DNA from 3 places in the Brevibacillus sp. DP1.3A genome. Region 2 is predicted to be linked to each of the others. Evidence: riboswitches for the same ligand, from Rfam matches in the RefSeq annotation. Region 2 holds a riboswitch; each other region holds the start of a gene.
The links. A riboswitch is a leader RNA that binds a small molecule or an ion and turns the genes downstream of it on or off. The one in region 2 is predicted to bind S-adenosylmethionine.

Region 1: linked by a shared signal. The riboswitch ahead of HP399_RS16260 (ABC transporter permease) and the one ahead of HP399_RS01955 (MetQ/NlpA family ABC transporter substrate-binding protein) in region 2 are both predicted to bind S-adenosylmethionine.
Region 3: linked by a shared signal. The riboswitch ahead of HP399_RS09825 (pyridoxal phosphate-dependent aminotransferase) and the one ahead of HP399_RS01955 (MetQ/NlpA family ABC transporter substrate-binding protein) in region 2 are both predicted to bind S-adenosylmethionine.

What each region holds. Positions count from the first base shown of each region.
Region 1 is NZ_CP085876.1:3,569,588-3,580,085, forward strand. It holds gene HP399_RS16250 (ABC transporter ATP-binding protein) at 1-193, opposite strand, end outside; gene HP399_RS16255 (ABC transporter permease) at 207-1,154, opposite strand; gene HP399_RS16260 (ABC transporter permease) at 1,159-2,091, opposite strand; SAM riboswitch class I at 2,201-2,305, opposite strand; gene HP399_RS16265 (sulfite exporter TauE/SafE family protein) at 2,424-3,215, opposite strand; gene HP399_RS16270 (MBL fold metallo-hydrolase) at 3,247-4,665, opposite strand; gene HP399_RS16275 (helical membrane plugin domain-containing protein) at 4,692-5,234, opposite strand; gene HP399_RS16280 (FAD/NAD(P)-binding oxidoreductase) at 5,302-6,501, opposite strand; gene HP399_RS16285 (response regulator) at 6,634-7,278, opposite strand; gene HP399_RS16290 (PAS domain-containing sensor histidine kinase) at 7,275-8,351, opposite strand; gene HP399_RS16295 (MFS transporter) at 8,597-9,814, shown strand; gene HP399_RS16300 (YczE/YyaS/YitT family protein) at 9,838-10,470, opposite strand.
Region 2 is NZ_CP085876.1:339,709-350,206, forward strand. It holds gene HP399_RS01945 (methionine ABC transporter permease) at 1-422, opposite strand, end outside; gene HP399_RS01950 (methionine ABC transporter ATP-binding protein) at 422-1,459, opposite strand; gene HP399_RS01955 (MetQ/NlpA family ABC transporter substrate-binding protein) at 1,502-2,332, opposite strand; SAM riboswitch class I at 2,434-2,536, opposite strand; gene HP399_RS01960 (DUF2294 domain-containing protein) at 2,757-3,113, shown strand; gene HP399_RS01965 (ABC transporter substrate-binding protein) at 3,311-4,384, shown strand; gene HP399_RS01970 (nucleoside hydrolase) at 4,573-5,502, shown strand; gene HP399_RS01975 (ABC transporter permease) at 5,529-6,350, shown strand; gene HP399_RS01980 (ABC transporter permease) at 6,356-7,144, shown strand; gene HP399_RS01985 (ABC transporter ATP-binding protein) at 7,160-8,221, shown strand; gene HP399_RS01990 (adenine deaminase) at 8,240-9,949, shown strand; gene HP399_RS01995 (lytic polysaccharide monooxygenase) at 10,186-10,498, shown strand, end outside.
Region 3 is NZ_CP085876.1:2,128,347-2,138,844, reverse strand. It holds gene HP399_RS09830 (hypothetical protein) at 1-337, opposite strand, end outside; gene HP399_RS09825 (pyridoxal phosphate-dependent aminotransferase) at 489-1,670, opposite strand; SAM riboswitch class I at 1,754-1,868, opposite strand; gene HP399_RS09820 (MFS transporter) at 1,929-3,182, opposite strand; gene moaC (cyclic pyranopterin monophosphate synthase MoaC) at 3,186-3,668, opposite strand; gene HP399_RS09810 (methylated-DNA--[protein]-cysteine S-methyltransferase) at 3,841-4,380, shown strand; gene HP399_RS09805 (2OG-Fe(II) oxygenase) at 4,373-5,086, shown strand; gene HP399_RS09800 (SPL family radical SAM protein) at 5,099-5,917, shown strand; gene HP399_RS09795 (molybdenum cofactor biosynthesis protein) at 6,021-6,728, shown strand; gene HP399_RS09790 (ThiF family adenylyltransferase) at 6,733-7,758, shown strand; gene HP399_RS09785 (sensor histidine kinase) at 7,821-8,879, opposite strand; gene HP399_RS09780 (response regulator transcription factor) at 8,876-9,550, opposite strand; gene HP399_RS09775 (ABC transporter ATP-binding protein) at 9,554-10,498, opposite strand, start outside.

The sequences.
Region 1 (10,498 bases), 3.2 Mb from region 2:
CCTGACCGGATCGCGGAGGAATCATCCCCATCAATGCTCGAGCAGTCACACTTTTTCCACAGCCGCTTTCCCCGACAATCGCCAGCGTCTCTCCCTCCTTCACAGAAAAGGAAACCCCTCTTACCGCCTGCACCTCTCCACCGTACGTGCGAAAGGAGACGCGCAGCTGATCTACTTCCAACAATGGTTTCACGATGTACTCCCCCTCATTTCCTGATCCGCGGGTCCAGTGCGTCCTGCAAACCATCCCCGAGCGCGTTGCACGCGAACATGGTAAGGGAAATCATGAATCCCGGAAAAAACAGCCGCCACCACTGTCCGCTCAGCATAACCGCTAGCGCGTCGTTGGCCATGGTTCCCCAGCTGGCGGTTGGCGCTTGCACACCCAGCCCAAGAAAGCTGAGAAACGATTCGGCAAAAATCGCATGCGGTATCGTAAAGGTCAGGTTGACGATGATGACGCCGATCGTATTCGGCAGCAGATGTTTGATGATAATTTTGGCATGAGAGGTACCCAACTTTTCTGCAGCCAGCACAAACTCCTGACGCTTGATCTGCATGATTTGTCCTCTGACCAGGCGGGCCATTCCGACCCACCCAGTTAGTGAAAGGGCAATAATGATCGTAGTGAGACCAGGCTCCAGAACCACCATCAGCAGGATTACCACCAGCAGATACGGAATGCTGTACAGAATTTCAGCCAATCGCATCAGGATGTTGTCCACACGGTCGCCCAGCTTGTTCCTCCCTGCCATGTAACCGGAAATCCCGCCGACGCATACACCGATCACTAGGTCGATAGCAGCTGCCGCCACACCAATAAACAAAGAGATTTGACCGCCTACCCAGGTACGTGCCCACATGTCCCGACCCAAGTCATCCGTTCCAAACCAATGCTCGTCCGACAGCGGCAGATTACCCTTCGTCAATGACTGTTCATGCGGGCTGTGGGGAACGAGAATCGGACCGATGATCGAGAGGGTTACCACTGCCATGAGCAGGAAGAACCCGAGCATTGCCAGCTTGTTGCGGCACACCCGCTGCAATACCTCCTGCCAATATCCGAGACTGGGACGTTTCCGAATTTCTTCGGATAGCCTGTTTCGGTCTACTGGTCGAAACAGGCTATCCAGTTGTGTTGCCTGATTGGCCATAACGCTACTTCCCTCCACTCGTCAATCTGATGCGCGGGTCAATCACCCGATACAGTAGGTCGATGATGTACAAAGTAAAAATGAGCACAAAGCTGTAAAACACTGTCGTTCCCAAAATAACGGGATAATCGCGGTTAAAAATACTTTCCACGAAGTATTTGCCGAGCCCGGGAATGGCGAAAATCTTTTCCACCACAAAGGTTCCCGTCATCAGGTTGGCAAACAGCGGACCGATAAAGGTAAGAACCGGTAGGATGGCATTACGCATCCCGTGTCTAACGACAATAGAAAAGGTGCCAAGCCCTTTCGCCTCCGCTGTGTTTATGTATTCCTGTTGCCAAACCTCAAGCATGCTGGCTCGTACGAAACGGGCGATAATGGCGAGCGGACCGATAGCGAGCGCAAGCGTTGGAAGTATCGAATGCTCCCAACTCCCCCACGCAGCAACGGGCAGAAGCTCCCATTTGACCGCCATGTACTTGATCAAAAGTGGCGCCAGAATAAAACTGGGGACGGAGATCCCAATGATGGCTGCAAACATAGACAAGAAATCCAAGGTTCGATTGTGATAGAGTGCCGCTACGATTCCCAGTGTGATTCCACCTGCCAGTGCGACAATAAACGACTGGAGTCCCAGAACAGCCGATGCGGGGAATCCCTCTGCAATCAGCGTGTTCACATCCCTCGTCTTGGACTGGATAGAGGGCCCCAAGTCAAATTGCAGCAATCCTTTCAGATAGAGCAGGTACTGTACCGTGATTGGCTGATCCAGGTTGTACTCCGCCCGCATGTTCTTTACCACTTCTTCTGGAAGCATTTTGGCGTCAGACGCGAACGGGTCACCCGGAATCAGGTGCATGGTCACAAACGTTACCGTGACAATAATCCAAAGGGTAACGATCATGAGAAAGCCACGCTTGACCGAATAATGAAGCACGTTGTTTCCTCCTTCACATAATACAAAGTAAAAAGATATGAATACTATGAATTATAAATATAGAAAACCCCTCTCCGAAAAGAAGAGGGGCAATTACACGGTTCCCACCTTCTCATCTCGCAGAATAACTCCGCAGGAATTGGCACCGTAAGGTCAATCAGACCAAGGTTGCCGGGTTTCATCGGGCCAGTCCCTCCACCACTCTAGATAAGAATGTTCTATGAAATTTAATTTCATCGTAAAATTCTTTTTTATCTTATCATTTTACTCGGATATGTCAATCCTGTTCAATGACAATTGATTTTTCTTTATTATTTTGGAAAAGCAAATCTTCATACACGTATGAATATAAGGATGTCAGCCCAAATCTTAATCGTGGTGGCTAGGATCAACAAGGCCAGAATGGTTTGGAGAACCCGTGTATCCAAACGTTTGCTGACCTTCGTACCGAGCGGCGCTGCCATGATACTGGCGATTACCATGATCACGGATGGCCACAGTAATATGTCCCCCGCCATCCATTTCCCTGCAGTCGAACCGATGGAAGAAAGAAAGGTAATGGCAAGAGATGAAGCAATCGTAACTCTTGTCGGGATCTTGAGGATGATCAACATGATGGGAACCAAAATAAAAGCGCCAGCTGCCCCGACAATTCCGGAGGCGCCTCCGACAATCAAAGCGGATAATACGGCTGTTGGTTTATGAAAGATAACCTCGTACTGTTCACGTTCGTCCATTCGCTTTTTTGGCAGGAACATCAAGATTACAGCAATGGTGGCCAGGATGGCGTAAACGATATTGATGGCTTCTGCCGATAGATATTTTCCTCCATACCCTCCAAGCAAGCTTCCTACGATAATGGCACTTCCCATGTACAGAACGAGCTGGTAGTGAATAAGCTTATCTTTTCGCAGAGTCCAAACAGCAGCTAGGGTGGCAAAAAATACTTGGATTGCACTTATTCCGGATACTTCGTGAGCTGTGTAAGCAACGAATCCAAGGGCGGGCGGAATGTACAGAAGCATCGGATACTTGATGATGGAGCCCCCGATTCCGACGAGACCAGAAATAAATGATCCCGCGAAACCGATAACAAACAGTGTGATCACAAGGTCGATAGTCATACGCTCACCCTTTGCAACACCTCGATTCGTTTTACCCTCGTTCTACGACTGCCAAGCCGTCTTTTTGCCATTTCAAGATTCCGCCGCTCAAATTCATTACATCCTTGAATCCATTTGCCTGAAGAATGCTTGCGCCAATAGCGGATCGGGCACCGGAACGGCACTGTACGAGAAGAGGCTTATCGTGAGGAATCTCATCCAGCCGCATGGCGAGCGTACCGAGCATGATGTGCTGTGCATCCGGAATGTGTCCTTCCTTCCACTCAGTCAGATTACGTACATCTACTACGTGAACCTCTCCCTTTCCCACCCGTTCTGCAATCTCCAACGGTGTTACCTCTTCGATTGTCTCGAGCGAAGACACTTCACTTTCCATCAGCTTGCCGCTGTCGATAAAGCCTGTAACATGATCAATCCCTACGGAATGCAAGGCCTGCAAAATCTCGTTCAGCTCATCTGGGGTAGTCATGACATGAACCGGACGATCGTAATCGACGATCCAGCCCACCCAGTTGGCGAATGACTTGTTAAAAGGAATGTGAAGTGTTCCCTCCAGATGCCCCTTCGCAAAATTCTGGAAAGGACGCGTATCGATAATCTGTCCGTTTTCCAGCGATTCCTTTACCTGTTCAAACGAGTTGAACTCTTGAACAACAGGGAGTTCGTTAAGCAAGGCAGGACCTTCCTTATTCACTCGTTTCATCACTGCAAAATACGTTGGTGGCTCTGGTTGTCCATCCAGGAGTGCCTTGACGAATTCCTCTTCACTGGAGTGTGTCATCGCCCAGTTAAAGAGCTTTTCATAACCGACGGTAGAAGACGGCACGGCCCCCAGTGCTTTGCCGCAAGCACTTCCTGCGCCATGAGCTGGCCATACCTGCATATAATCCGGCAGTTGCTTGAATTTTTGGAGGGACTGGAACATGGCTCTTGCACCTGACTCGGACGTACCCTTCATTCCCGCCGCTTTTTCGAGCAAGTCCGGTCTGCCGATATCGCCGACAAAGACAAAATCTCCCGTAAAGATCCCGATGGGGCGATCTGCATTCCCTCCGAGGTCTGTCAAAAGGAAGGAGATGCTTTCGGGTGTATGGCCAGGCGTATGCATAACTTCAAATAGCAAGTTCCCGATAAAAAAGCGATCCCCATCGTGGACAAGCTGATGGTTCAAACCTTCCAAGTATTGATATTTCCAATCTTCATCGCCCTCATTGGATAAAAACAGCTTCGCCTGATAGGCTGCGCCCAGTTCCCTGGCACCAGACACAAAATCAGCGTGAATGTGGGTTTCCGTTGCGGCTACAATGGTAACTCCCTCTGCTTTAGCGACTTGAAAATAAGGAGCCAGATTGCGGGCGGGATCGATCACAATCGCCTCCCCGGTTTTTTGGCAGCCAACCAGATAAGATGCATGGGCCAGTTTTTCATCATAAAAGTAACGCAACAACATGATACATTCCTCCTTTAACACGTCTGTTATTTGTTTGATTTTTCCGCGAGTACTTCGAGCAGCGATTGGGTAAAGCGAAGTGTCTTTTGGACGGTGGGATCTTTCATGAGCTTGTAAAGCGTGAACACGGAAACGGGTTCGCTTTTATGTTCGGCTCGTACTTTTGCTTCCTGGAAGACAGCCACTCCATGCTCCACTTGTGCGGACACAGGAGCGATGTACGCCTTCATACCGTTTAGCAAGTATTGTTGCGATTGCTTATCCTCTCCAAGGCTTTCCAAAAAATCAGCAGCTTGTTCGAGAACGCTGACATATTTAACGAGCTTTGGCATCTTATCAAGCAAAGTAAACAGGGCATCTACCGATTCTTTTTCCACAAAGAAACGGGACAGATGACCATCTACGCGCTCAAACAAATACCGTAGTGATTCCTGATCGCGTAAGATCGATGTGGCTACTTCAAGTCCCTCTTCGACTGCAAGGACGGTATCTTTTATCTTCGGGAGCTTTCGGATCAATATGGTGATTGCTTCCTGAACTTCTGGATCAGACAAATCCTCTAAAAACATGTCAGAGCTTCTCTGTTCCTTCCTGGCGTTCGAAATGTTGCTCTCCCCCCTTTCTTTCAAGACTGCCTTACATCAATCCTTTAAGCATGCCATTCCAATAAAGGATGGGAAGCAGTTCTCTTTTCATCAAGTACATACTGAATCTCTCTTCAGATTGGTCAAAAGGAAAGGTTTCACACGGCGTCAGATTGTAATCAAATTCGGCCAGCACCAGTTTGTTGTACCCTGTTACGAGCGGGCAGGATGTATAACCGTCATACTTGGCAACCAATGGATTACCATTGATCAGCGCGAGGAGGTTTTTCTCGACGACAGGCGCCTGTTTGCGAATAGCAGCTCCGGTTTTGGACGTGGGAAGATTCGTGCAATCGCCTATGCTGAAAATAGTGGGAAATCTTTTGTGCGCAAGCGTAAATGGATCGACATCGAGCCAGCCTCCTGTGTCTGCCAATGCGCTGTTTGCAATGAAATCAGGTGCTTTCATGGGAGGGGTCACATGAAGCATGTCATACTTCCATACTACCTGCTCTTTCGTGTCCAGATTCTCGAATACGGCTTCTTTGGAATCCGCTCGCACTTCCATTAGATTATGCTTGTATCTGGTTTCGATGTTCTTGCGACGAATGACGTTATTGAGGGTATTGGCATACGTAGGAACGTCAAAAATACTTCCCTTCGCCGATGCAAAAATGATCTCTGACTGGTTGCGCACATGTAACTTACGAAAGTAATCATCAGCCAGATACATGATTTTCTGAGGGGCTCCACCGCACTTTACGGGTGAATTCGGGTGAGTAAAAATGGCAGTGCCGCCTTTAAAGCTCCGGATCGCTTCCCATGTACTTTCTACTGTTTGGTAAGCGTAGTTGCTGCAAACGCCGTTCTTGCCGACGGCATCCCTCAGGCCCTTTACCCTCTCCCAATCTATTTGCAAACCAGCAGCAACAACGAGGTAGTCATAGGAAAAGATGGTTCCTTGCTTCGTACTGAGCGTGTGTTGTTCCGGCTGAAACATGGTGACCGCATCGCAAATCCAGTCGACGCCTGCGGGAATCAGAGAGGAGAGGTCGCGCTCGGATTCCTCCTTTTTCGCGGCACCACCTCCGACTAATGTCCACAAAGGCTGATAATAATGCTTGGACGCGGGATCGATGATGGCGACTTGTCCCTTGAGCCTTTTGGAAGCCCGGACGATACGGGCAGCAACAGAGATACCGGCTGAGCCTGCTCCCACGATAACAACCGTATAATGAGCTTGTTTTGCCATAGTTCCTCCTTCGACGACGATATGGTTTCCAATCGTACGATGATGGTTCATGAGGTGTAGTCTCTCTATTCAGTTTATTCCTCTGATATTTTTTCCATATAGGGGAAGTCCCCTACTTTTTGATCTATGCGATTAAAATGCCAGATCGAGATATTTATTTTTAATGGCGTATTGGATCAATTGATGCTTGGAATCCAGTCTTAGTTTCTGCATGATATTCGTTTTGTGGTTCTCCACGGTTTTGACGCTGATCAACAGCTTATCTGCCATTTCCTTATTCGTATAGCCAAGCACAATGAGTCTGACAAGCTCCTTTTCACGTAGCGTTAAAACAGAAGGCATCGTTTTGGCATCCGATTTCAGCCATAGATTGATGATCTCTTGCGATACGGAAGTCTTGTAAAAGCGCTTACCTCTGTAGACTTCCGCAATGGCTTGAAACAGCAACTCGCCATGGCTGTTTTTTAAAATATACCCATGAGCTCCGACGGTAATAGCCTTCTGGACAAAAATCTCCTCGTCATGCATGGTCAATATGACAATTTTCACGAAAGGATTCGACTTGCGAATCTCATTGCTCGCTGTAAACCCATCCAGCCCATTGGGCAATGACAAATCCATCAGCACTACATCGGGTTCCAGCTGATTCGCTTTAAGGATAGCATCGTTGCCTGTATGACTCTCTCCGACAATTTTTATTTGAGAGTAACTTTCGAGAAGCACACGCAATCCCTTCCGAATCATCGTGTGATCATCAACCAAAAGCACTCGTATCACTCTGCTCTCCCTCCTTCTCCCACTACCGTTACCTTGATCGATGTACCTTCGTGGAGCACAGATTGAATCTGAAGAATTCCCTCCATCTGATCCACTCGCTCTTCCATATGTTTGAGACCCAGACCGACCTGAACCTGATCGCGAACAAATCCGATTCCGTTGTCCTGAATCAGCAAAGTCAGTTGGTCCTCTTCGTTGTACAAGATGACTTCAATGAGTGTCGCCTTCGCGTATTTTAGTGCATTATGTAAGGCTTCTTGGATGACACGGTACAGATTAATTTCCAAGATTGGCTGAAAATGATCGCTGACATTGCTGTAAGAAAAGGTAATGGAAACATCCTGATGTGCTTTGTTCAAGCTAGAAACAAGATGCCGAACCGTAGGAATCAGCCCCAGTTGATCGAGACTATGCGGACGTAGCTGAAGTGAATAGAGCTTGACGTCTTGCATCGCTTTTTCCAACTCATTCACGATCTCTTGCATGAATTCCCGGAATTGTCCTTCTTGGTTGAGACGCGTTTGAATCGCTTGAATACCAACCGAAACGGAATACAAGGACTGTCCTACGCCGTCGTGCAGCTCCTGGGCCAGACGCTTATGTTCGTTTTCCTGGGCTTCTAGCGTTTTTTGCAGCACCTGCTTGGAGATTCTGACCTCCTCTTCTTTTTTCTTGACCGTCATATCTTTCAAGACCAGAAGTACATCCTGCATGTTTTGTTCGCCATTTTCATAGATGACAGCCGTGCTCATTTCCATGTCAACGTACCGTCCTTCATACGTGGGCATCGCAGAAAGAAAATAGGGAACCTCCCGTTTGGCGAGCAAATAACATCGTTCTTCTCCCTCTTCCAGCTCTCTGCTCTGGCAGTAGGAGCAGAACGGCACCTTTTCTCCTCGCTTCCAACCGGTCATTTTTTCTGCGGATGGATTCATCACCATAATTTTTCGTTCCTGATCCATGAGAATAATCCCGTCCTGCAAGTGGTCGAAGATTTGCTTCAGATAACCGTTATCCATCACCTTCCCTTCATCTCCATAGCATTCAAAATAAGTTGGACTTTGATCCATCATTGGTCCTCCAAGCTACAAGTTTTGTTTTTATCTAATCGTAAGAGACAGGGGGAGTGTTTCAAATAGGTACCTTCCCCTATCTTAGTGGGTTTCTGACACAATACGAATGCCAGATGGATGATTGAAGGTTCGCTTGATAACGAATAAAGCGTAAAAATAATGCCTTGACTTAACAAAGTAGAACAGGTAATCTTTACCCGCACCACAAACGGGATTTTATAATGCAGAAAGGTTGTATTGACTTCATGGAGTTATCTCACACTACTACCAAGAAACAGACCAAAAAGGAAAAGTCTTCTATCTCTTTGCTCTCTCTTACAGTGGGCTCTTTTTGCATTGGGATGACGGAATTTGTCATTATGGGTCTACTGCCGAATGTTGCAGAGGATTTAGATGTTAGTATCTCTTCTGCGGGTCAACTCATTACCATGTATGCTCTAGGGGTAGCCATCGGTGCACCGATACTGACAGTCCTCACCCACCGAATTCCCCAAAAGAAGCTACTCTGTCTACTAATGGTTCTATTTATTCTCGGGAACGGAATCTCTGTTTTTGCTCCCAACTACGAAATACTGATGGGGGCACGCCTGATCACCGCTTTGACACACGGGACATTCTTTGGAGTTGGGGCTGTTGTAGCCTCTAGTCTTGTAAGTCCTGACAAACGTGCCGCAGCCGTTTCCATTATGATGGCCGGCCTGACGATCGCCAATATTATTGGTGTACCTTTGGGGACTTTCATCGGTCAACACATGGGGTGGCGAGCCTCATTTGGCACTATAGCAATCATGGGAGTAATAGCACTGATCGGAATACTCGTTTTCGTCCCAAACATGCGGCAAAAAAACACCGGAAGTATCACTGGGCAAATTACCGCTCTTCTCAAGCCCAAGCTCCTTCTGTACCTCCTGATCGGAGCACTGGGCAATGCGGGTCTATTCACCGTATTTACGTATATTGCGCCTCTGTTGACGCAAATTACCGGTTTTGCTGAGTATCATGTAACGTGGATTCTTGTCCTCTTTGGCTGTGGAGTGACCATCGGCAATATCGTGGGCGGAAAGCTTGCGGATTGGAAGCTGATGCCATCCATACTCGGACTTTACTTTACTATTTGCATCATTCTCACGCTCTTTACGTTTACCCTGTACAGTCCAATAGCTGCCGTATTGACCATTTTTCTATGGGGCGCTGCTTCTTTCGCTGTATTTCCAGGGCTGCAAGTGCGTGTGATGAATCTCGCACAGAATGCGCCAGCGCTTGCTTCTACCTCCAGTCATTCTGCCGGAAATCTAGGAAATGCAGCTGGTGCTTTCATTGGCGGATGGGTTATTACTCATCTTCATATTACCTCTCTCCCATGGGTCGGCGCTATGCTCGTAGCACTGGGTCTGATTTTAGGAATCGCATCCTATATGGCTGAACGCAAGCAGCAACAAAGTGAAAAAGGGTACTCAATTTGAGCACCCTTTTTCTTTTGCGCTGTTTAAGCCGTTCCGTACGGTTTTGCCAGGATTCGCTCCCACATCGGAATAAACTGCTTGATCAGCGGTCCGATCGCAAGGGCCGTCACAAAGGTTCCCACAGAAACGGGTCCACCAAGCAACAAGCCCAACACCATGACCGTGCACTCTATACCGATCCTAACTTTACCGATGCCCCATCCCATTCGCTCATGCAGAGCTAACATAAAACTATCACGTGGACCGGCTCCCAATCGCGGTGAAATATACATACCCGTGCCGACCGTATAGATGAGCAATCCGACAACGAACAAAATGGCTCGTTCTATAACGGTTTCTCCTGTAGGAATCCAGTTCAGCCACATGAATAAGTCAATAAACAGTCCGAAGAAAAACATGTTTAAAAACATACCCACGTTAGGCCGGATCTTGCCAATGATGTAGGAAGCGAGAATGATCATGGCTCCCACGATTTGCGACCATATGCCGATGGTCAGTCCAAATGTTTTCTGTAATCCGATATGCAATGTATCCCACGGCGCAACACCTAAATGCGCCTCAATCATCATACCAATGCCAAACGCCATAACCGCCAGTCCGATCATAAACACACTGTATCGAACTGCAAGCGGATGAAGCTGTAACTTCCTCCACATGATTTTCTCCCCCTCTAATAATTCTGGC
Region 2 (10,498 bases):
AGCATGATGCGAAAAATAATCTGCGTCCGGGATGCGCCCATTGCCTGGTACGCTTCGATAACGCCACGATCTACGTCATGCAGGGCCGTTTCCATCAGGCGTGAGATGTAAGGCGAGGTATAGACGATGAGCGGCACAATTGCTCCTTCAATCCCAATCGAAGTGCCCACGATCAACTCCGTAAAAGGAATGATCGCAACCATCAGGATAATAAAAGGCAACGAACGCACAATGTTGATGATCGTATTCAGGGTGTGATAGATGATTCTGTTCGGGAAAAGGTGATTCGCCTGTGTGATGACCAACAAAATCCCGAGCGGAATCCCGATCAGTGTCGCAATGAACAACGAAATCCCAACCATAATGACGGTCTCTTGCAGAGATTGCCCGAATACCGGAATCATATCAATCAAACGCTCCATTAGCTCCGCACCTCCTCTGGTGACACAATATCTACGCGGTAGACGGATTCGCGCAAGTAGCGAATGCCATCTTGAATGTCTTGTTCTTCGCCGGATATGTGCAAAAGCAGAATGCCGAGCGCTGTTCCTTTTATGGTCGTAATCGAGCCATACAACAGATTGGTACTAATCGGAAAACGTGCAGATAGTGTTCCTAGAACAGGATCGAGAGCAGCATCCCCGCGAAAGGCAACGCGAACAATTTTGGAAACGGGTCCGGTTTCTTTTATTTTGGACAAAATCTCCTGTGGTACCTGATCGTCGAAAACCGTTTTGATAAAATTACGGGTCGTTTGCTCTTGCGGATTGCTGAAAACATCCAGAACAGAGCCTTGCTCGATGACGACACCGTTTTCCATGATGGCTACCTGATCGCAGATTTTTTTGATGACCTGCATCTCATGTGTAATCAGCACGATTGTCAGGTTGAACTTTCGATTGATGTCGAGCAACAGCTCCAGAATCGATTCGGTCGTCTGCGGGTCGAGAGCGGAAGTTGCTTCGTCACAGAGCAGGATTTCCGGATCAGTCGCAAGCGCACGAGCGATGCCCACCCGTTGCTTTTGTCCACCGGATAGCTGAGAAGGATAAGCGTTTGCTTTATCAGACAAGCCAACCAAGCCGAGAAGGTCTTCTACCTTGCGCTTAATGACATCTTTGGGGACGCGATTCATCCGCAAGATTTCCGCCACATTGTCAAAGACATTATAGGAAGAGAGCAGGTTGAAGTGTTGAAAAATAATCCCGATCTTTTTGCGAGCTTGCCGCAGCTCTTTTTCCTTGAGGGTCAGCATGTTCTGGCCATTGACGATCACAGAACCGCTAGTCGGCTTCTCCAGCAGGTTGATGGTACGGAGCAGGGTGCTTTTCCCCGCTCCGCTAAAGCCGATAACCCCGTAGATTTGCCCTTTTTCCACCTGCAGGGATACGCCCTTCAATGCTTCTACCTGCTTGTTTCCTACTTGATACGACTTATGAATATCGGTTAGCTGTATCATAACGAGTTCTCCTTGTTGTTCTTGATGTTCCTGGCGTCGATCTTACCAGGACGGCAGTACAGCTCCTTCAAAACGTTCGTCGATGAATTTTTTCACTTCTTCCGAGCGGTAGATGTCCACCAGTTTTTTGACAGCGGGGTTGTCTTTGTTGGTTTCGTTGACTGCCAAAATGTTTACATATGGAGAGTCAGCTGTCTCAGCGAAGATCGCATCTTTTTGCGGGGAGTAGCCAGCTTCCATTGCGAAGTTCGTATTAATCGAAGCGACTTCTACGTTGCTCAGCGAGCGCGCCAGGAAAGCAGCCTCCAGCTCTTTGAATTGCAAATTTTTTGGATTTTCTACGATGTCCAGTGGTGTTGCGTTGTCACCCACGCCATCCTTGAGCTTAATCAAGCCAGCTGCCTGATAGAGTAGCAGGGCGCGTGCTCGGTTGGTCGGGTCGTTTTGAATGCCGACAACGCCGCCAGCAGGGATGTCCTCGACTTTTTTATGCTTGGTGGAGTACAGGCCCATCGGGTACGTGACGGTTTTTCCGACCTCGACGATCTTTGTTTTGTGATCTTGATTGAACTTCGCCAAGAACGGGATGGTTTGGAAGCTGTTTACATCGAGATTTCCTTTATCGAGAGCTTGGTTCGGCTGTACGTAATCGTTGAAAACGACGACTTCGACGTCGAGCCCTTTGCCTTTGGCGACTTCTTTTACTTTGTTGAGAATTTCTTCGTGCGGGCCGCCAGTGACGCCCACCTTGAGTGAGGTTTGCTCAGCAGCAGTGCCGCCGTTAGCAGGTGCAGCTTCTTGTTTACCGCCGCAAGCCGTTACGAGCGATGCAGCGAGCAGTAGTGTAGTGAGCAGTAGACCAGTCTTTTTCATGAAAATACCCCTTTTCTCTGGATGTAAGATGGAATAGAAAAAGCCTCTTCCGACAGAAGAGGCGAAAACTGCGAGTATGTATCCACACTGCAACAATACCTCTCTTATCTGTCGGAATAAATTCCGCTGGATTTGGCACCGTATCGTTTGCGATAGGTTGCCGAGGTGTCATAGGGCCAGTCCCTCAACCTCTCTTCATAAGAGAATGTGCTATGAAATTATCATTCCAAACATTGTTGTTAATTCTTATTTGGATAGTTGGATTATAACGACTGATTTTTTAGGTGTCAACTGTTTTTGCAAACGAATGACTTGGTGGAAAAATGTGAAATTGATCTAAATACGAATATTCTATTGAAGAATCGGAAAATCATTTGTATAATGAGAGCGAATGAACCCGATACCAGCTATCGCAGGTGATGACATGACTCTAGTGGACTCCAATGAAACCAGAAAAAAGCTGTCTGCCATCTATAATGAGATAGCAAAAGAGTTGTTCGGATTTGGAACGACATTGCTCCGAGTCACGATTGAAAATCAGATGATTACGTTCCAAGCCAAGCATCGCCGCTCTCCGCGCTCAGAAGCGTTAGAAGGAGAAGCACCGGCCCTCAAGCTCGAAGTCGATTTTCGGATGTCCCTTCTTTATAAGAAGAAACTGCGAGAGCGACTGGAAGTAGAGATGGGGTTGCCGTTGGAAGCTGTGCTACGGGACTATGATGCGCCTACGCAGTGGGCGATCACGAATGTTATTTTAGCTGAATCAGAACTGAATACCTGACGCAATCGTTCGGATTTTCTCTTTTGATCTATCTTAAGAGGAGACCGTAGACTTTGCGTAAAAACGGGTGTCACTTCTCTTTGTTTACGAAGAAAAGTGCTCTTGTTTAGAATGATACGTTCTAATCAAGGGTACTTTTCTTTTTATTGTATCACCATATTTTGTCATCAAATGAACCCAACTGGAGGAGAATTACGATGAAAAAATTACTTGCTGGAATTCTGTCTTTTTCTATGATGTCACTGGCTCTCGCTGGCTGTGGCAGCAATGATCAACCACAAGCGGGAGGAGCTGGCGGTGAAGCCAAGGGTGAGCCACAAAAGCTGGTCATCTCCACATGGGGCTTTTCCGAAGACTTTTTCCGCAAAGAAGTATATGAGCCGTTTGAAAAAGAACATAACGTGAAAATCGTGCTGGAAATCGGGAACAACGCAGAACGACTGAACAAAATTCGCCAAGGAAGCTCCGATGTAGACTTGATCTACCTCTCTGACTACTATGCACAGCAAGGGATTGAGAGTGGCGCATTTGAAAAAATCGACCGCAGCCGCATCCCGAACCTGGATCAAATCTACGACATCGCCAAAGCACCACTGGGCGAGGAGTACGGTCCAGCTTACACGATTGGCCAATTCGGGATTGCCTATAATCCAAAACTCGTGAAAACAGAGATCAAGGATTGGAAAGACCTGTGGAACCCAGAGCTGACGGGCAAGCTGACACTGCCAAGCATTACGTCCACAACTGGCCCGATGGTTCTCGACAGTGCTTCTGCGGTCGCGGGCAGCAAGGAATTTAACGAGGATCAAGCCTTTGCGAAAATGAAAGAAGTCAACCAAAATGTAGTGAAATTCTACGATAAGACTTCCGAATACGTGAACATGTTTGGTCAAGAAGAAATCGGCGTAGGACCGATCATGGAAATGTACTTCAAAGACATCAAAGCCGCTGTTCCAGAAGCTGTTTTCGTACAACCTGCAAGCGGCGGATATGCGGTCATGAATACGGTTAACATCGTAAAAGGCTCGAAAAACAAAGCGCTGGCTGAAGACTTCATCAACTACCAGCTGAGCAAGGAAGTTCAGGAAAAAACAGCAAAAGCAAAAATCGATTCTCCTGTAAACAAGTCTGTTCAACTGACAGAAGAAGAAGCAAAAGGCGTAACGTACGGGGAAGAAACTGTAAGCAAGCTGAAAATGCTGGACATGAAATTCGTTAACGAGCACTCTAAAGCATGGATTGACCGTTGGAATCGTGAAATCACGCAATAACGAACGATAGAAAAACAAAGGGCGAGGGTATAGACAATTTGGGATATACCCTCGTTTTTCAACGTATAGGAAATTATAAAATAAATTCCGGAGCGCATGAAAACATTCCGCTAAAACGCGGTCGCTCCACGTTGAATAGGCCTCGATAGAAGTTTTCTTATGAGGAATGAACGTGAGGAGGACCACTCGTGCAAAAGATCATTCTTGACGTGGATACGGGCATTGATGATGCGCTTGGCATTATTCTCGCTGTGAAGAGCGGGCAATTTGATCTGGTTGGCATCACTACGGTGAATGGCAACGTGTCGCTGCAAAAAGCTACAGAAAACACATGCAAAATTCTCGATTTCTTGCAAGTCGGTGAGCAAATCCCTGTTGTCTGCGGAGCATCTGAACCGTTGCTGCGACCGTTATTTTTCGAGCACGCTGTACATGGTGAAGATGGCTTGGGAGGTGCCCTTGCCGGAGTTCCGATTTACAAGGAACCGACTGCTGGCTTTGCTCCTGATTTCATCGTGGAAAACGTACTCGCGCATTCCGGAGAGATTACACTCATCATGACGGGACCGCTGACCAATTTGGCGCTGGCAGTGAAAAAATGCCCGGAGCTGGTCCAACACGTCAAGGAAGTCATTTTCATGGGTGGAGTGGTCCGCGAGCATGGCAATGTGACGCCGGTTGCGGAGTATAACATGTACGTCGATCCAGAGGCAGCGAAGGTTGTGTTTCATGCCGGATTCCCGCAATTGACGCTGGTTGGACTGGATGTGACGCGAAGAGTGCTGCTGAACGAGGAGCATATTCGCGAGCTAGGAGATACACCGATGGGCGAGTACGTAAGACAGAGTACGTCTGATTACCTACATCGCTATTTTCAGCGAAATGGCATTTATGCGTGCGCCATGCATGATCCATTGGCTGTCGCAGTCGCACTCGATCCGAAGCTGGTGAAGAAGCAGAAGCTGTATGTAGATATTGAAACGAGAAGTGAGCTGTGTGATGGGCAAACGGTTTGCGACTTTCAAAACCGCCTGAAAAAAGAACCGAACATAAACGTCTGTCTGGACGTAGATGCAGATGCGTTCTTTGCGCGTTTTATCGGCGCATTGAAAGCCTGACGATACCGTGAACGGGAGTTAATCAGATGAGAAAAACGGGTCTTTATTTATTGCTGTTGCCGGGTGTGCTGTTTTTGACGCTGTTCATGGTCATTCCGATCGTGATGACGATTGCATCCACCTTTTATCAAGATGGTAGCTTTACGATTCAAGGCTATCTGCAATTTCTTACCGACGCGTACTTCCTGAAAATTATGCTGACAACGCTGCAGGTCAGTCTGGTCACGACGATTGCGTGTGTTCTGATTGGTTTTCCTGCCGCGTACTACATTTCCAAGCTGGGCCCACGCAAAAAGGGCATCCTGCTGGCATTGGCGATTTTTCCTTTGCTGACTAGCTCTGTCGTGCGGTCGTTCTCTTGGATGATTATTCTCGGAAAAAAGGGCTTATTGAATAGCTCGCTGCTTGCAATCGGGCTCATCGATAAGCCGTTGGAAATATTGTATACGCCGACTGCGATGATGATTGGTTTGATTCATCTGTTCCTGCCGCTGATCATTATTACGCTGGTAGGGGTGATGGAAAACATCGATCCAGATTTGCTGAAGGCGGCGGAGAGCTTGGGTGCTTCCAAGTTGATTGCCTTCTGGAAGGTCATTGTGCCACTTAGTGTACCGGGACTCATCATCGGTAGCATTCTGGTGTTTGTCGGAAGCTTGACCGCCTACACCACGCCTGCCCTGCTAGGTGGAAAACAGCGGGTCATCTCCACGTTCCTGTATCAAAATGCGATTACGCTCAATGACTGGCATTTGGCTTCTGTCATTGCCACGATCATGATTGTCATTACATTTGTCGTCATCTATTTCATGAACAAGCTGGCGACGAAATTAAATCCGAAGGGGTAGAAGTTATGCAGGAGAAAAATCGCGGGTTGGCCCTGTTTACCTCTCTCGTCTTTCTGTTTTTGCTAGGGCCGCTCATTATCATTTCTTTTACGTCGTTTGAGCCGGGGAGCGTCTTGAAGTTTCCGCCGGAGGGCTTTTCCTGGCGGTGGTACGAAAACATTTTCAATGTAGAAATGTTCATGACGACATTCAAGACGTCGATGTTCGTTTCCTTGCTGGGGAATCTCTTGGCGCTCTTGTTGGGGATTCCAGCAGCCTATGCACTCAGTCGCTTTGATTTTCGCGGCAAGGGCATCTTGAATGGCATTTTCATCTCACCTGTCCTGATTCCGGGTATCGTGATGGGCTTTGCCATGCTGAAATACGTCATTGTCGTGTACAATTTGCCGATTTATGCGGGACTTCTCGTCGGTCATACGGTGCTGATGCTTCCGTTTATCATTCGCGTCATTGCATCTTCCTTGTCCAATTTTGACTTCGCCATTGAAGAAGCGGCTTTAAGCCTTGGGGCAGGTCGTCTCGAAACCTTTTTCAAAGTCGTCTTGCCGAATATTCGCTCCGGGATTATTGCTGCGATTCTGATCGCTTTTCTGGAGTCGTTCAACAACGTAGATATCTCTGTTTTCATGACAGGACCAGGGGTAAGCACGCTGCCGATCCAGATGCTGACGTACGTAGAAAACAACTTCGATCCGACGATCGCTGCTATTTCCGTGCTGCTCATGATTCTTACGGCTATTCTCATGTTCATCATTGAACGTCTGATGGGGCTTTCCTACTTTACAAAACGATAACGGAGGCATCAACTCATGGCATTGCTCACGCTGGAAAACGTATCGGTTGCCTATGACAATCAATATATTTTGCAAAACTTCAATCTCAATATCGAAAAAGGACAGCTCATCTCTTTGCTCGGTCCGAGCGGTTGCGGAAAGACGACGACACTGCGCTTGATTGCGGGCTTTCTGGAAGCAAAAGATGGTCGGTTCATGTTTGACGGAAAAGATTATACGCGGGTTCCGGTCAACAAGCGCAACTTCGGATTTGTGTTCCAGAGCTATGCGCTGTTTCCGCACCTTTCTGTATTCGATAACGTGGCATTCGGTTTGCGCCTGCGCAAGGTCAATGAAACAGAGGTAAAGACCCGGGTGCAGCAAATTCTCGAAGTCGTGAGTCTCGGCGGCTATGAAAAGCGTTTCCCGAAGGAGCTGTCTGGTGGTCAAAGACAGCGCGTGGCGATTGCCCGGGCACTGGTGATTCAGCCTGACCTGCTGCTGTTCGATGAGCCGCTCAGTAACCTCGATGCCAACCTGCGGATCAACATGCGCGTAGAAATCCGTCGCATTCAGCAGGAGCTGGGAATTACGACTGTGTACGTATCGCATGACCAGGAGGAGTGCTTCTCCATCTCGGATCAGGTGGCGATTATGAACAAGGGTGTGATCGAGCAGCTCGACGATCCAGCCACGATTTTCAAATATCCGAAGACGGAGTTTATCGCTCGCTTTATCGGTTTTACCAACTTCATCGACTTCGCAGAGCGCACCGAGCAGAACGGAGAAATCGGCCTGCGTGTCGGTGACCATCATTTTACCGCGTCCAAAAATCCGGGCACGGCGAATCCGTCCGGCAAAAAATGCGCAATGCGACCAGATGACCTTCTCGTAACGACAGAAGAGAGCACCGAGTCTGGAATGAACCGTTTGCGCGGAACGGTAAAGGTAAGCACGTTTTTGGGACGCAGCTATCAATATGTCGTGGAAACAGAGTTGGGCGACTTCACGGTCAATCAGGAGATGGAAACGCCGTACAAGACTGGCCTGAACGTCAATCTGCTGTTTCCAAAAGACAAAGTGGTACTCGTGGACTAAAGACAGGAGGTTATTTTCGTGAAGGTCGATTTGTTGATTCAAGACGTCCAAGTGTTTAACAGCTATTTTAAAAAGTTCATCAAAGGAAACGTCGCTGTTTTGGATGGACGATTCTTCTATATTGGTGAGCGGAGTACGGAAACATTTGAAGCTGCCGAGATCGCGGACGGACAAGGTCGCTACATGATTCCTGGTCTGGTCGATATTCACTTGCATATTGAGAGCACGATGGTGACGCCGGAGACATTTTCCTTTGGCTTGATTCAAAACGGAGTGACAACGATCGTACCGGAGCCGCATGAGATGGCCAATGTGTTCGGAATTGAAGGGATCAAAGAGATGATTCGTGCGAGCCGTGATTGTGTCGTTGATATGCTGTATGCGATCCCGAGTTCCGTACCAGCTACCTCGATGGAAACGACAGGTGGGTCTGTCGAGATGGCAGACATGGACGAGCTCTTGCGTTCCGAAGAGATCATTTGCCTCGGCGAAATCATGAATTACGTAGACATCATCAAGGACCCTGACTGCAAGACGAATCGCATCCTGGAGCATATCCGCAAGACGTATCCAAAGCTCGTCATCGAGGGGCACGTCCCGAAATTGCTTGATTTGGACCTGCATCGCGTCATTTATGCGGGAGTGGACTCCGATCATACGCACCAGACGCGTGAGGGCATGGAAGCGAGAATTGCAGCAGGCATGTTTCTAGAGATTCAAGAAAAATCGATGACGGATGAAGTCATGGATTATTTGATCAAGGAAGATGTTTCTGAGCATTTTTGTTTTGTGACGGATGATGTGATGACCGATTCTTTGGTCAATCGTGGACATTTGAACCATATCGTCAAAAAAGCCATTCAAATGGGCATGCAGCCAGAGCGCGCGATCTACGCGAGTACATTTACCCCAGCCAGACGTATGAACATGACGGATCGAGGGGCGATTGCTCCTGGCAAAATAGCGGACTTCCTGTTGTTGTCTGATCTGCATGAACTCAAGATCGAACGCGTCTATAAAAATGGGAAGAAAGCTTACGACGTCAAGGAAGAGTACCGACAAGTGGTCAAAGAAAAGCAGTTTCCTGCGCACTTTTATGAGAGCATCAAGCTATCGCCACTTACGGAGCAAGACTTCCACGTCACAGTAGATGTGCCAGACAATCGCTATCCATGTCGGGTCATGCTCGTTCAAAACGGTTCTACTTTTACAGAGGATCACCGTGGAATCGCTGAGGTGCGGGAAGGACAACTCTTGTGGGAGGAGAGCCCGTACGGCTTGATCGCCGTCTTTGAACGCTATGGCAAAAACGGCAATCGCGGCTATGGATTGATCAGCGGCGATACGATCAAGCGAGGTGCGGTAGCCACCAGCTATTCGCATGACAACCACAATCTCTTGGTTGTCGGACACAATCCGCACGATATGATGGTCGCAGCCAATGAAGTCATTCGCAACCAAGGTGGTTTTTACGTGGTGGAGGATGGCAAGGTGATCGCGAGCCTTCATTTGCCGGTCGGAGGCATTTTGACAGAGGAACCATTGGAAAAAACCGCAAAGGAAGTCGAACAACTTCGCCGTGCTATGGAGTCGCTCGGTTACGATCACTACAACCCGATCATGTCGATCAGCACGCATTCCCTACCGGTCAGTCCAGCCTTGAAGCTGACGGATCTGGGGTTGATCGATGTAAATGACGGGAAAATTGTTCCAATGCTATTGATGTGAAAAAGTTGCTTGCTGAAAAGAAAGTTTTCGGCAAGCAACTTTTTTTGATCTAATAGTCCCGAAAGAAGCATATAAATTTTCATGCATAGGTATACATTCCTGAATCATCTCCCTATTTCCTTACAGGAATTCGGGTATTTGGTAGGTTTTGGTTTAGGTATTCAGAATCTGGGAGATTGGGAAAATTTTCTGTAACATGGTATTCGATCCTAATCCAGGAAAGAGGAGATAAATAAATGGATAACGTAGGGTTGAGAAACACACTGTTCAGTAAAGGGCTGTCGCTTTTGTTCATGCTGGCTATGATGCTGGTGGCGGGCGCAGCTACTCTCGTGTTTGCTGAGAAAGCCTCGGCACACGGGTACATCGAATCACCAGCGAGTCGCTCTTACTTGTGTAAGACGGGGCAAAACACAGGCTGCGGTCAAATTCAGTATGAGCCGCAAAGCGTGGAGGGCATTGGTTCGTTCCCGCAATCTGGTCCTGCCGATGGTGAATTTACCGGTGCAGGCCGCTATCCTGAGCTTTACACACAAACAGCAGATCGCT
Region 3 (10,498 bases), 1.8 Mb from region 2:
CTTCATTCAGTTCACAGAGACGCTTCAATCGCTTCAGTCTCTCTGCGGACTTCTCCACTCTCATGCATTCGTTCGTCAGCTCACAAACGTTGACGTGACGAGCATCAGCGATCATGCTGATATCATTCACATGGACAATCAGTCTTTTGCCTTCTTCTGTTACAAATCCGATCGAGCAAAAATGCGCACCTGACATTTCCAAACGAGTGAGAACAGCATTGGCGTAAACTTCTCCCGTCCGCAAGCGAATCTGGCCTGCTTCAATGGCTCCGCCGATTTTTCGCTCGTTGGCGATCACCGTATACATATCCGTGTAACCGTTAATCTGATAGCGCATGGTACCCTCCCGCTCTCGCTGAGACTAATTATCATTAACAATGTCATCGTATAATGAAAATCATTATCTGTCAATAATGAGAATGATTTTTATTCTAGAATAAAAAAACCACACTCCATTTGTATGGTAGTGTGGTCGAATTCCCTTGCCTTCATTTTGTTTTCGTAAACAACCCCAACCGCTCAATCCGTTGGACCGCTTCTGCGAGACGATCTTCATTGGATAACAAAGCCGCTCGCACATAGCCCTCACCTGTCGGACCAAAGCCATTTCCTGGCGCTACGACGACATGCGCTTTTTCCAATAGCAGGTCAGAGAACTCCACGGAAGTAAAGCCACTTGGAACAGGAAGCCAAGCAAAAAACGAACCTTGAGATGGTGGCGCCTGCCAGCCAATCCGATGCAGATTGGAGTACAAGGCATTGCGGCGGCTTTCGTAGACAGCGACGAGATCGCGAACGCACTGCTGTGACTCCGTCATCGCTTTGGCTGCCGCCATCTGTACCGCTCCGAACAGACTGACGAAGTAATGGTCCTGAATGAGGTTAATCAGACGAACCAGCTCGCGATTTCCTACCATGGCACCAACACGCCAGCCTGCCATGTTGTACGTTTTGGACAAGGTATAAAATTCTACGCCCACTTCTTTTGCTCCCGGAACCTGCATGAAGCTGACTGGCTTTTTCCCGTCATAGCTGATCGCCCCGTAGGCGAAGTCATGGCAGACGACGATTTCATGTTTTCGGGCAAAACGAATCGTTTCCTCATAAAACTCGAGTGGTGCGTTGACTGCTGTTGGATTGTTCGGATAGTTGAGAAACATCAGTTTCGCTCGATCCAAATCAGCTTGGGAGAGCTGGCTGTAGTCTGGCAAAAAGTCATTTTCCGCCTTCAGAGGCATCATGACCATCCGTCCGCCTACGACTGCAACCCCCGACCAATAATCCGGATAGCCTGGGTCCGGAACCAGTGCAACATCGCCTGCGTTCATGAGTACTTGGCAAATCTCTACGAGTCCGGTTTTGCTGCCGAACAATATCGCTACTTCTTCCTCCGGATCGAGGTCTACATCAAATTCTTGCTTATACCAATGAGCCACTGCCTGCTTCAGTTCCACGCGTCCCTGAAAAGGCGGATATTTGTGATGGAGTGGTTGTGCCGCTTGTGCCTGTAATTCTTCAATAATGTGCGGCGGTGTCGGCAAATCGGGATTGCCCTGCCCTAGGTTAATGACGTCATGGCCTTGCGCAATGACCTTGTTTACTTTTGCCACCAGGGTCGCAAAAAACTGGGTAGGGAGTCGATCAATCATGTCGGAGGGTTGAATGCGCATCTTTCTTCCATTCCTTTCTTGGGCCCAATACAGTAAAACCCCCTTTTTCCATACAGAAAAAGGGGGAGATCAGCTTGGTCACGTCCTTATCTGTCAGGAAAAAATCCTGCTGGAATTGGCACAGCATCTGTCCATCACATGGAACAGATCCGCTGCCGGGCTTCATAGGGCCAGTCCCTCCACCTCTCTGAATAAGTCAAACACACGGAATATACTGTTTTTTCGTCTATATCATACTACTTGAGCACGTAAACCGTGTCAAGATGCTTGATTCTGTACCGACACTTGATGCCTTCTTTTTTGAAATGAGGTGTGGAAAGCGAAGAATGCCACAGACAACAGACACAAGCCTGCCATCACGAACAATAGTCCCTGCGCATGAATCGATTGGAAAATGAAGGCGCCGAGCAGTGGCCCGAGCATCCGCCCTGCTGATCCAGTTCCTGCAATCAGACCTTGAATGAAGCCTTCACGTCCCTCTGGCGTAAACTGTGCAGCTACTGCCGGCACCGCTGGCCACACGAGCATTTCTCCTAGCGTCATGACGAACATGCCTGCCACAAAGCCTGCATAAACCGTTGATTGCGACAGAATCAGCATCGACAAGGCAAAAATATAAGCGCCCAAGAGCATTTGTGCTTTTAGCGTACGGGCAAAGCGTCGAATGACCCACGCAATCAATGGCTGTCCAAACAGGATCAAACCTCCGTTCAGCGTCCACAACAGACTGTATTGACGGAGTGAAATGCCCAGGGATTGCATGTAGGTAGACAGCACCGTCGTCCATTGTACATAGACAATCCAGCTAATTAATAGCCCCCCGCATAATAGCAGCAATGCTCCCCATACCACCTTTGGCTCTTGCTGTGGTTGTTGCAGCACATCACCAGTTGCTTGCTCAGACATACTTTGTCCAGTCGTCGAGTTTTCGCGTTGTTCCACCATTTTTAACTGACGCGGCAAAATGAGCATGAACATGGCGAGCACAATCACTTGCGAGATCGCATTACCGAAAAACGTCCAGGCAAACGAAACACTTGCCAAGAAGCCGCCCAGCGCAGAACCGGCAGCTACCCCCACATTGAGGGTGACATAAATCAGATTGATTCCTTTCCGTCCCCCGTCCGGCCATAACACTACTGCCAGTGCATTCATCACAGGAGAAAGTGTTCCGTAAAACAGTCCATTCAATAGAAGCAAGACAACATAAATCGTAAAATCTTGCGTAAGACCTAAGCCGATCGATATCAGAATAACGCCGATGGAACCGACAATGATGGTGCGCATTTTTCCCCAGCGGTCAAACATCATCCCGCCGACAATACTCCCGATCAGGAATGCGCCTTGATTTAAAAGCAACAAGAAGCCGGCTACAGTCAGCGGCTTTCCGAGATGGTTGTGAATATAGATCGTGACTAGCGGCCAAATACACGCCATTCCTGTAGAAAAAATGACGGCAGCAATCGCCAATAAACGAATGCTGCTCGGATAGGATTCCCACTTTTGCCTCATGGCTTACTTCTCTCCCCAATGGAAATCGCCGCTTTTTCCGCCTGTTTTGGATTGCAGACTGGTTGGACCGATTATCATTTCTTTATCCATGGCTTTGCACATGTCATACACGGTCAAAGCCGCTACGCTGACAGCGGTCAACGCTTCCATCTCGACGCCAGTTTTCCCTGTCGTCTTCACGGTTCCTGTAATCGCAAGCGTCGTTTCATCTACAAAAGCAAATTGTATGTCGATGCCAGTCAATGGCAGCGGATGACACATCGGGATGATTTCCCACGTCTTTTTGGCAGCCATGACACCTGCTACCTGCGCAACTGCGAGTACATCGCCCTTTTCGATCCGACCTTCGCGGATTCTGGCGAGTGTTTCGGGTTTCATGCTGATTTGGCTTTCGGCTACAGCCACCCGTTTTGTGACGTCCTTCTCAGACACGTCCACCATCCGAGCTCGATTTTGTTCATTAAAATGTGTTAATTGATCAGTCATACTAGTATCGTTCCTCCTCTATCTCCTCCTACCTTACTCCCGCCACTGGATAAAAGCAATGGGAATGTAGAGGACACTGTTTCGTTATCTTGCTCATCCACTCCTAAAAACGTACGAAGAACAGGTGCTGGAGGTATACTGTGCGTACACAGCTCAAAGGAGGCGTATGGAAATGGAAACGATTAAGGATCAGACGGTACGTTGGTCAATGCTTGTGCATGGTGATTGGACCATTTATTTGGCTGCAACGACTGCCGGGCTTTGTTATGTCGGCTCGGTCAACCAGCCTTTTGCTGAATTGGAAGCGTGGGTTGAAAAGCATCATCCACAAAGTGCACTGGTGCAAGACGAACCATGGCTAAAGCCTTTTGCAACAGAACTGATGGAGTATTTGCAGGGGACGCGCGAGCATTTTTCCATGGATTGCGACCTGTCTGGAACGCCTTTTCAGCTCGCTGTCTGGGAGGCACTGTGCCAAATCCCATACGGTCAAACGGCATCGTACACCGACATTGCGAACATCATTGAAAAGCCTGCTGCTGTTCGTGCCGTCGGTGCAGCAATCGGTGCCAATCCGGTTCTCATTACAGTCCCCTGCCACCGCGTTGTCGGTAAAAACGGATCACTAACTGGCTATCGTGGAGGACTGTCCATGAAGACAACTCTGCTTGATCTGGAGAAAAAGACAAATCGGGGTGTGAGGCATGGCTAAATCAGTGACAGAAAGGATCGCTGCACTTGACTGGCATTCCCTGCAACAGGAGCTGGACGAACAAGGCTATGCTTCTTTTCCTTCCTTATTAAGCGCGGATGCGTGCGACGAATTAATCGCTTCGTATGGAGAGGATGACCTTTTTCGCAATACGATCCAGATGGCACGGTACCGTTTCGGCGAAGGAGAGTATCGTTATTATCAGCCTCCCCTTCCCTCGCTTTTGCAGGAGCTTCGCGAAGGCTTTTATCCGATGCTTGCCCAGACTGCGAATCGATGGCTGGAAATGCTTGGACGCGAAGCCATCTATCCTGCTACCCTCCCTGAATTTTTGGCGCAATGTCACGATCAGGGTCAACTGCGCTCTACTCCATTGATTTTGAAATACGAAATGGGCGGCTACAATTGTTTACACCAGGATATGTACGGCGAGGTGTTCTTCCCGTTTCAAGTCGTTTTTGCCTTAAATCAGAAGGAGAAGGACTACACTGGCGGAGAATTTCTGCTGATGGAGCAACGGCCACGCGCGCAGAGCCGAGGACATGTGATAACCTTGGAGCAAGGCGCTGGCCTGATTTTCCCGACATCCTATCGTCCTGTGCAGGGAACGCGAGGCTACTATAAAAACACGCTGCGCCACGGTGTCAGCACGATTACCTCAGGAAAGCGTTACAGCCTCGGGATTATTTTTCATGATGCAAAGTGAGGAATGCCCAATATGAAATGCATCCTTTCCTATAAAATGCCGAAAACCCTCCTCAATAAAGGAAGCGGATTTCTTGAGGATTACACCCACTCGCTCAATCCGTATACAGGCTGTTCTTTCGCCTGCTCCTATTGCTATGTTCGACAAATGCCTGTCTCTTTGTTCCGCAACGAGCAATGGGGCACGTGGGTTGACATTAAGCAGCATGCTGCCGATTTATTGCGCAAGGAGCTAATCCGGGCAAAGAAAAAAGGAAAGGTGACCATCTTCATGTCTTCGAGTACAGACCCGTACCAGCCCATCGAACAAACGGAAAAGGTAACGAGGTCTTTACTCGAAGTCATGGTAGAGAATCCACCCGATTTTTTGTTGGTGCAGACGAGAAGTCCCTTGGTTTGGCGGGATGCCGATTTGTTGCTCCTGCTGGGTGATCGCGTCCGTGTCAGCATGACCGTCGAGACCGATTTGGAGGAGATTCGTAGGCACTTTAGCCCGCAAGCTCCCCCCATTCAAGCGCGGCTCAAAACACTCGAGCGCTTGGCGGAAGCAGGCATCCCTACTCAAGCAACCCTTGCCCCTGTTTTGCCAAGCAGTGAGTCATTCCCCGAGATTTTGCGCCCCTTGGTAACACGCGTCTGTGTCGACGACTTTTATATGGGAGATGGCAGCGGCGGTAAACGAACAAAAAGAAACGGCATTCCTGCTCTCTATGAACAGCTTGGACTGGAACAATGGTATGATCCCTCCGCCTATCGGATCGTCTATGATCGGCTATTACGTGTTTTCCCCCCGGACCAGATCTATTTGAGTCAGGAAGGCTTCGCCCCTTAGAATCAACCGCTGATTGAAACACCCCATTCATTGGCAACTTTGATCGGTTTATGATATCGTCTAGCCTAGAGAGTAGTATCATCTAGGGAAATGAGGAATTGTCTTGACCATTACGATCTTGTTATTTGCCGGACTCGCTGAACGTGCGAATGCCCGGGAAGTACAATTGACCCTATCTGAAGGCGCGACCGTTAGCGATCTTCTGCAAGCAGTGGAAAAAGAATATCCTGCGCTCTCTGCGCTTTTGGGCAGTTGCTTCGTCTCCATCAATCATGAATATGCGGCGAAAAATCAGGTCATTTCAGCCAACGACGAGATTGCCCTCTTACCTCCTGTAAGCGGCGGAGAAGAAGATCCGCGCTTTGCCATTACCGAGGAGCCTATTTCTGCGGACAAGCTGGTTCGCCTGGTGAGCAACCCGCATGCAGGCGCGGTCCTTACTTTTGTCGGAACTGTTCGGGAATTTACCCATGGTCAGCGCACGGTTTATTTGTCTTATGAAGCTTATGCCCCTATGGCTGTTGAAAAAATGAAGCAGGTCGCAGCAGAGATCGAGGAACGCTGGCCGGGAGCACAAGTCGCGATGCACCATCGTATCGGTAATTTGGCTGTGGAAGAGATTGCGGTTGTTTGTGCCGTTGCAACTGCACATCGTAATGAATCGTTTGAAGCAGGCCGTTATGCCATCGAGCGACTCAAGCAGATCGTTCCTATTTGGAAAAAAGAAATGTGGGAAGATGGAAGCGAATGGAAGGGACATCAGCAAGGACCGTGGAATCCGCTTGCGATGCCAGAAGGAAAGGTGGAGTAACGCCTTGGATACTCGCTATTCCCGTCAGATATTGTTTCATCCGATCGGGCGCAGTGGACAGGAAAAGCTCGGGCAAAGCCGTGTAGCCATCGTCGGCATGGGAGCGCTCGGAACTGTTCTCTCCAATCATATGGTCCGTGCTGGAGTAGGTTTTGTCCGCATCATTGACCGCGACTTTGTCGAGCCGAGCAACTTGCAGCGTCAAATGCTCTACGACGAATCCGATGCAGCCGAGCATTTGCCAAAAGCCATCGCCGCTCACGCCAAACTGACAAAGATCAACTCAGCCGTCACCATCGAACCGATTGTCGCAGACCTCACCGCTTACAATGCAGAGGAATTGCTGGCAGATGTCGATCTCGTTCTAGATGCGACGGATAATTTTCAGGTGAGATATCTCGTGAACGATGTTTGCGTTAAGCATAGTATTCCGTGGGTGTACGGTGGCGCTGTGAGTGCAACCGGAACATTTACAGCGATTCGTCCGGGAATCACGCCTTGCTTGCGCTGTCTTTTCCCTGAAGCGCCAAACCCAGGTGAGATGCCTACCTGTGACACGGCTGGCGTCATCGGACCGATCATTCACATCGTCGCCTCCTATCAGGCAACAGAAGCATTCAAGCTGTTAGTGAACGCAACCGATGAGCTCAATCCGAATTTGGAGCACTTTGAGATTTGGCATAACCGCCATCAGCAAATCAAGGTGGTCAATGCCCGCCGAGACGACTGTCCGACATGTGGGCACAAGCAATTTTCGTTTTTGCAGCCCGATACTCAAGATGGACAAGCCGTTTCGCTTTGCGGTCGAGACACCGTACAAATCTCGCCCGCCGCTGCAATGACACTTGATCTGAACGCATTGGCTGATAGACTCTCCCCTTTGGGACAAATCGAGCAAAACAAGTTTTTGCTGCGTTTCCGTGTCGATACGTACACGCTCGTTATTTTCCCGGATGGTCGCGTCCTCGTGCAAGGCACAGATGACATCAGCTTGGCACGTTCGCTTCATGCCAAGTATATCGGCGCGTAACTGGTTTACTCGTCATGAAAAAAGCTGTCCCAGACCGTCATCCGGACGAAGGGGCAGCTTTTTTATGCCGTTAGAACAAATGTAATCGTAAACGTGGTACCTTTCCCTACTTCACTCTCAACGGCGATTGTGGCATGATGCAAATCGATTATTTTTTTAACGATTGCCAGTCCCAGGCCACTGCCCGAATTGGCACGGTTCCGCGATGGGTCCGCCTTGAAAAACCTCTCGAAAATGCGCTCCTGATTTTCCTTAGATATCCCGATTCCCGAGTCGGCCACTTTCACGAGCACTTCTCCATTTACTGTCTCCAGCTTTACGCTGATTTTCCCGCCTGCCTCCGTGAATTTGATGCTGTTGCCTAGCAAGTTGGTCCAGACTTGACTCAGCATATCTTCGTCGGCGACGATTTCGACTTTTTCCAAGTCGATGTCCATTTCAATCTCTTTCGCCATCCATTGCGGTTCACATGCAAGGATGATCGTGCGTAGCTGCGTGTCCAACCGATACCGCTTCCGTTCTAAATCATGCTGGATGCCTTCTAGCGCAGTGAGCTTAAGCAGGTTGTCACTGATCTTGGATAGTCGCTTGCTTTCCGACTCAATAATCTCCAAGTAACGATGACGCTCTTCTGGGCTAAGTCTTTCATTATGCAGGGCGCGAGCAAACCCGCTGATCGACGTCAAAGGCGATTGAATTTCGTGGGAAACATTGGAGATGAACTCCTGCCGCAGCTTCTCCATCTCATTTAATTGCTCCGCCACGTGGTTGATGCCATCCACCAGCTCCCCCCATTCGTGCGCCAGCTTGATATCGAGATTGACCCGAAAATCCCCCATGGCAATCCGTCTGAGCGCATCAATCAATGGTTGAAACCTGCCCCGATGCCTTGGCATGGTGAAAAAAGATATGATCATGCCTACCCCAATAAACAAAATGAAGCTCACAACTGAATTGACCAACGCTTCTACAAGATCATTGGGATGATAGCCCATATAGCCATAAAAGAGAGTGGTACTCCCGTATGCACCTAGCCCGCATAAGGCAAAAACAGCACATAAGCCCACCACTCCTGCGATTTTCAGCAAAACACGAGAATATTCTGGCCCCCTCTTTTTCATACGACGATCTCCAAACGATAACCAAGTCCCCGGACTGTTCGGATCAAAAAGCCGTACATCGCTTCTGGAAAACGCTCCCTCAAGCGGTTGATATGCACGTCTACCGTACGCTCATTTCCTTCAAAATCATAGCCCCATATTTGTTCGATCAGCTGCTCGCGGGAAATGGTCTGCCCGGGATTGCTGGCCAGTTTGAACAGCAGCTCGAACTCCTTTAGTGGAATGGTCCATGTTTTCGTGCCACTGGCTACTGCAAACGTTTTACGATCAAGCAGCAGTTTCCCTGCTTGAACCTGATGCGAAGCGGCAATCCGGTAACGCTTGAGCAGCGCTTTTACCCGGACGACCAGCTCCTGCGGATCAAACGGCTTCACCAAATAATCGTCTGTCCCTAGCTCAAAGCCTTTGATTTTTTGCGATGTCTCTCCCTTCGCAGTCAGCATGAGCAAGGGAAAATCATAATGCTTGCGAAGCTTTCGACACAACTCCCAGCCATCCATGTTCGGCATCATGATGTCAAGAATCACCAGTTGTGCCTGAACCGATTCCAGTTTGTCCAGTGCCTCCTGTCCGTCTGCCGCTTCCACTATCGTAAAGCCTTCATTGCGCAAGAAGACGCTGACGAGCTCGCGAATATGCGGATCGTCGTCGACTACCATAATCGTGGTCACGTTCTACACCCTCTCTTTTACGAGCAATTGCTGACTAGCCAATTCGCGGTACATCTCATGGGTTTGAAAAAGCTCTTCATGTGTACCCATACCTGTGATTTTTCCCTTTTCCAAAAAGACGATTTGATCTGCTTCCACTACAGTCGATAAGCGATGGGCGATCACGAGGGTGGTACGTCCCTTCATCAAATTTTGCAACGCCTTCTGGACGATCATCTCGGAATTGCTGTCCAAGCTAGAGGTCGCTTCATCGAGCATCAAGATTTGCGGGTCCCGAAGCAGTGCACGGGCAATCCCAATTCGTTGGCGCTGACCGCCCGATAGCTTCATGCCTCGCTCCCCTACTTCTGTCTCATAGCCATTCGGCAATTCTTCAATAAATTGATCCGCATAGGCCATCTTTGCTGCCTCCTTCAGTTCCTCCTCGCTAATCGCCCGTGAAATCCCGTAGCAAATATTTTCTCGGATGGTTCCGGCGATCAATGGACTTTCCTGGGACACGTAGCCGATTTGACTTCTCCATGACTTCAACGAAAAATCCGTGATGGGATCATTGCCCAGCCTGATTTCTCCACTCAGTGGCTGGTAATACCTTTCAACCAGGGAAAACAACGTCGTCTTGCCGCTACCGCTTGGTCCGACAATCGCATTTACTTTTCCGGCCCCAATCGTAAAGGTGACATCATCGAGAATCGTTTCCCCGTTCTCATATGCAAAGCTCACATGGTTCAAATGAATGGGCAGGCCAGCGTTTTCAAGCGTTTGTCCTGTCAAAAGATCTTCTTCTTCGGCGTCCAGAGTCGTAATGATTCTTTCTGTTGCCCCCATGGCTTTTTGCAAGGAGGTGAAAAACTGTGTGAATTGCCCCAGTGGTATGACGATTTGCACCAGATACAAAATAAACGCGACTAGCTCACCAGCTGTCAATACTCCCGTGGACACCCGCAT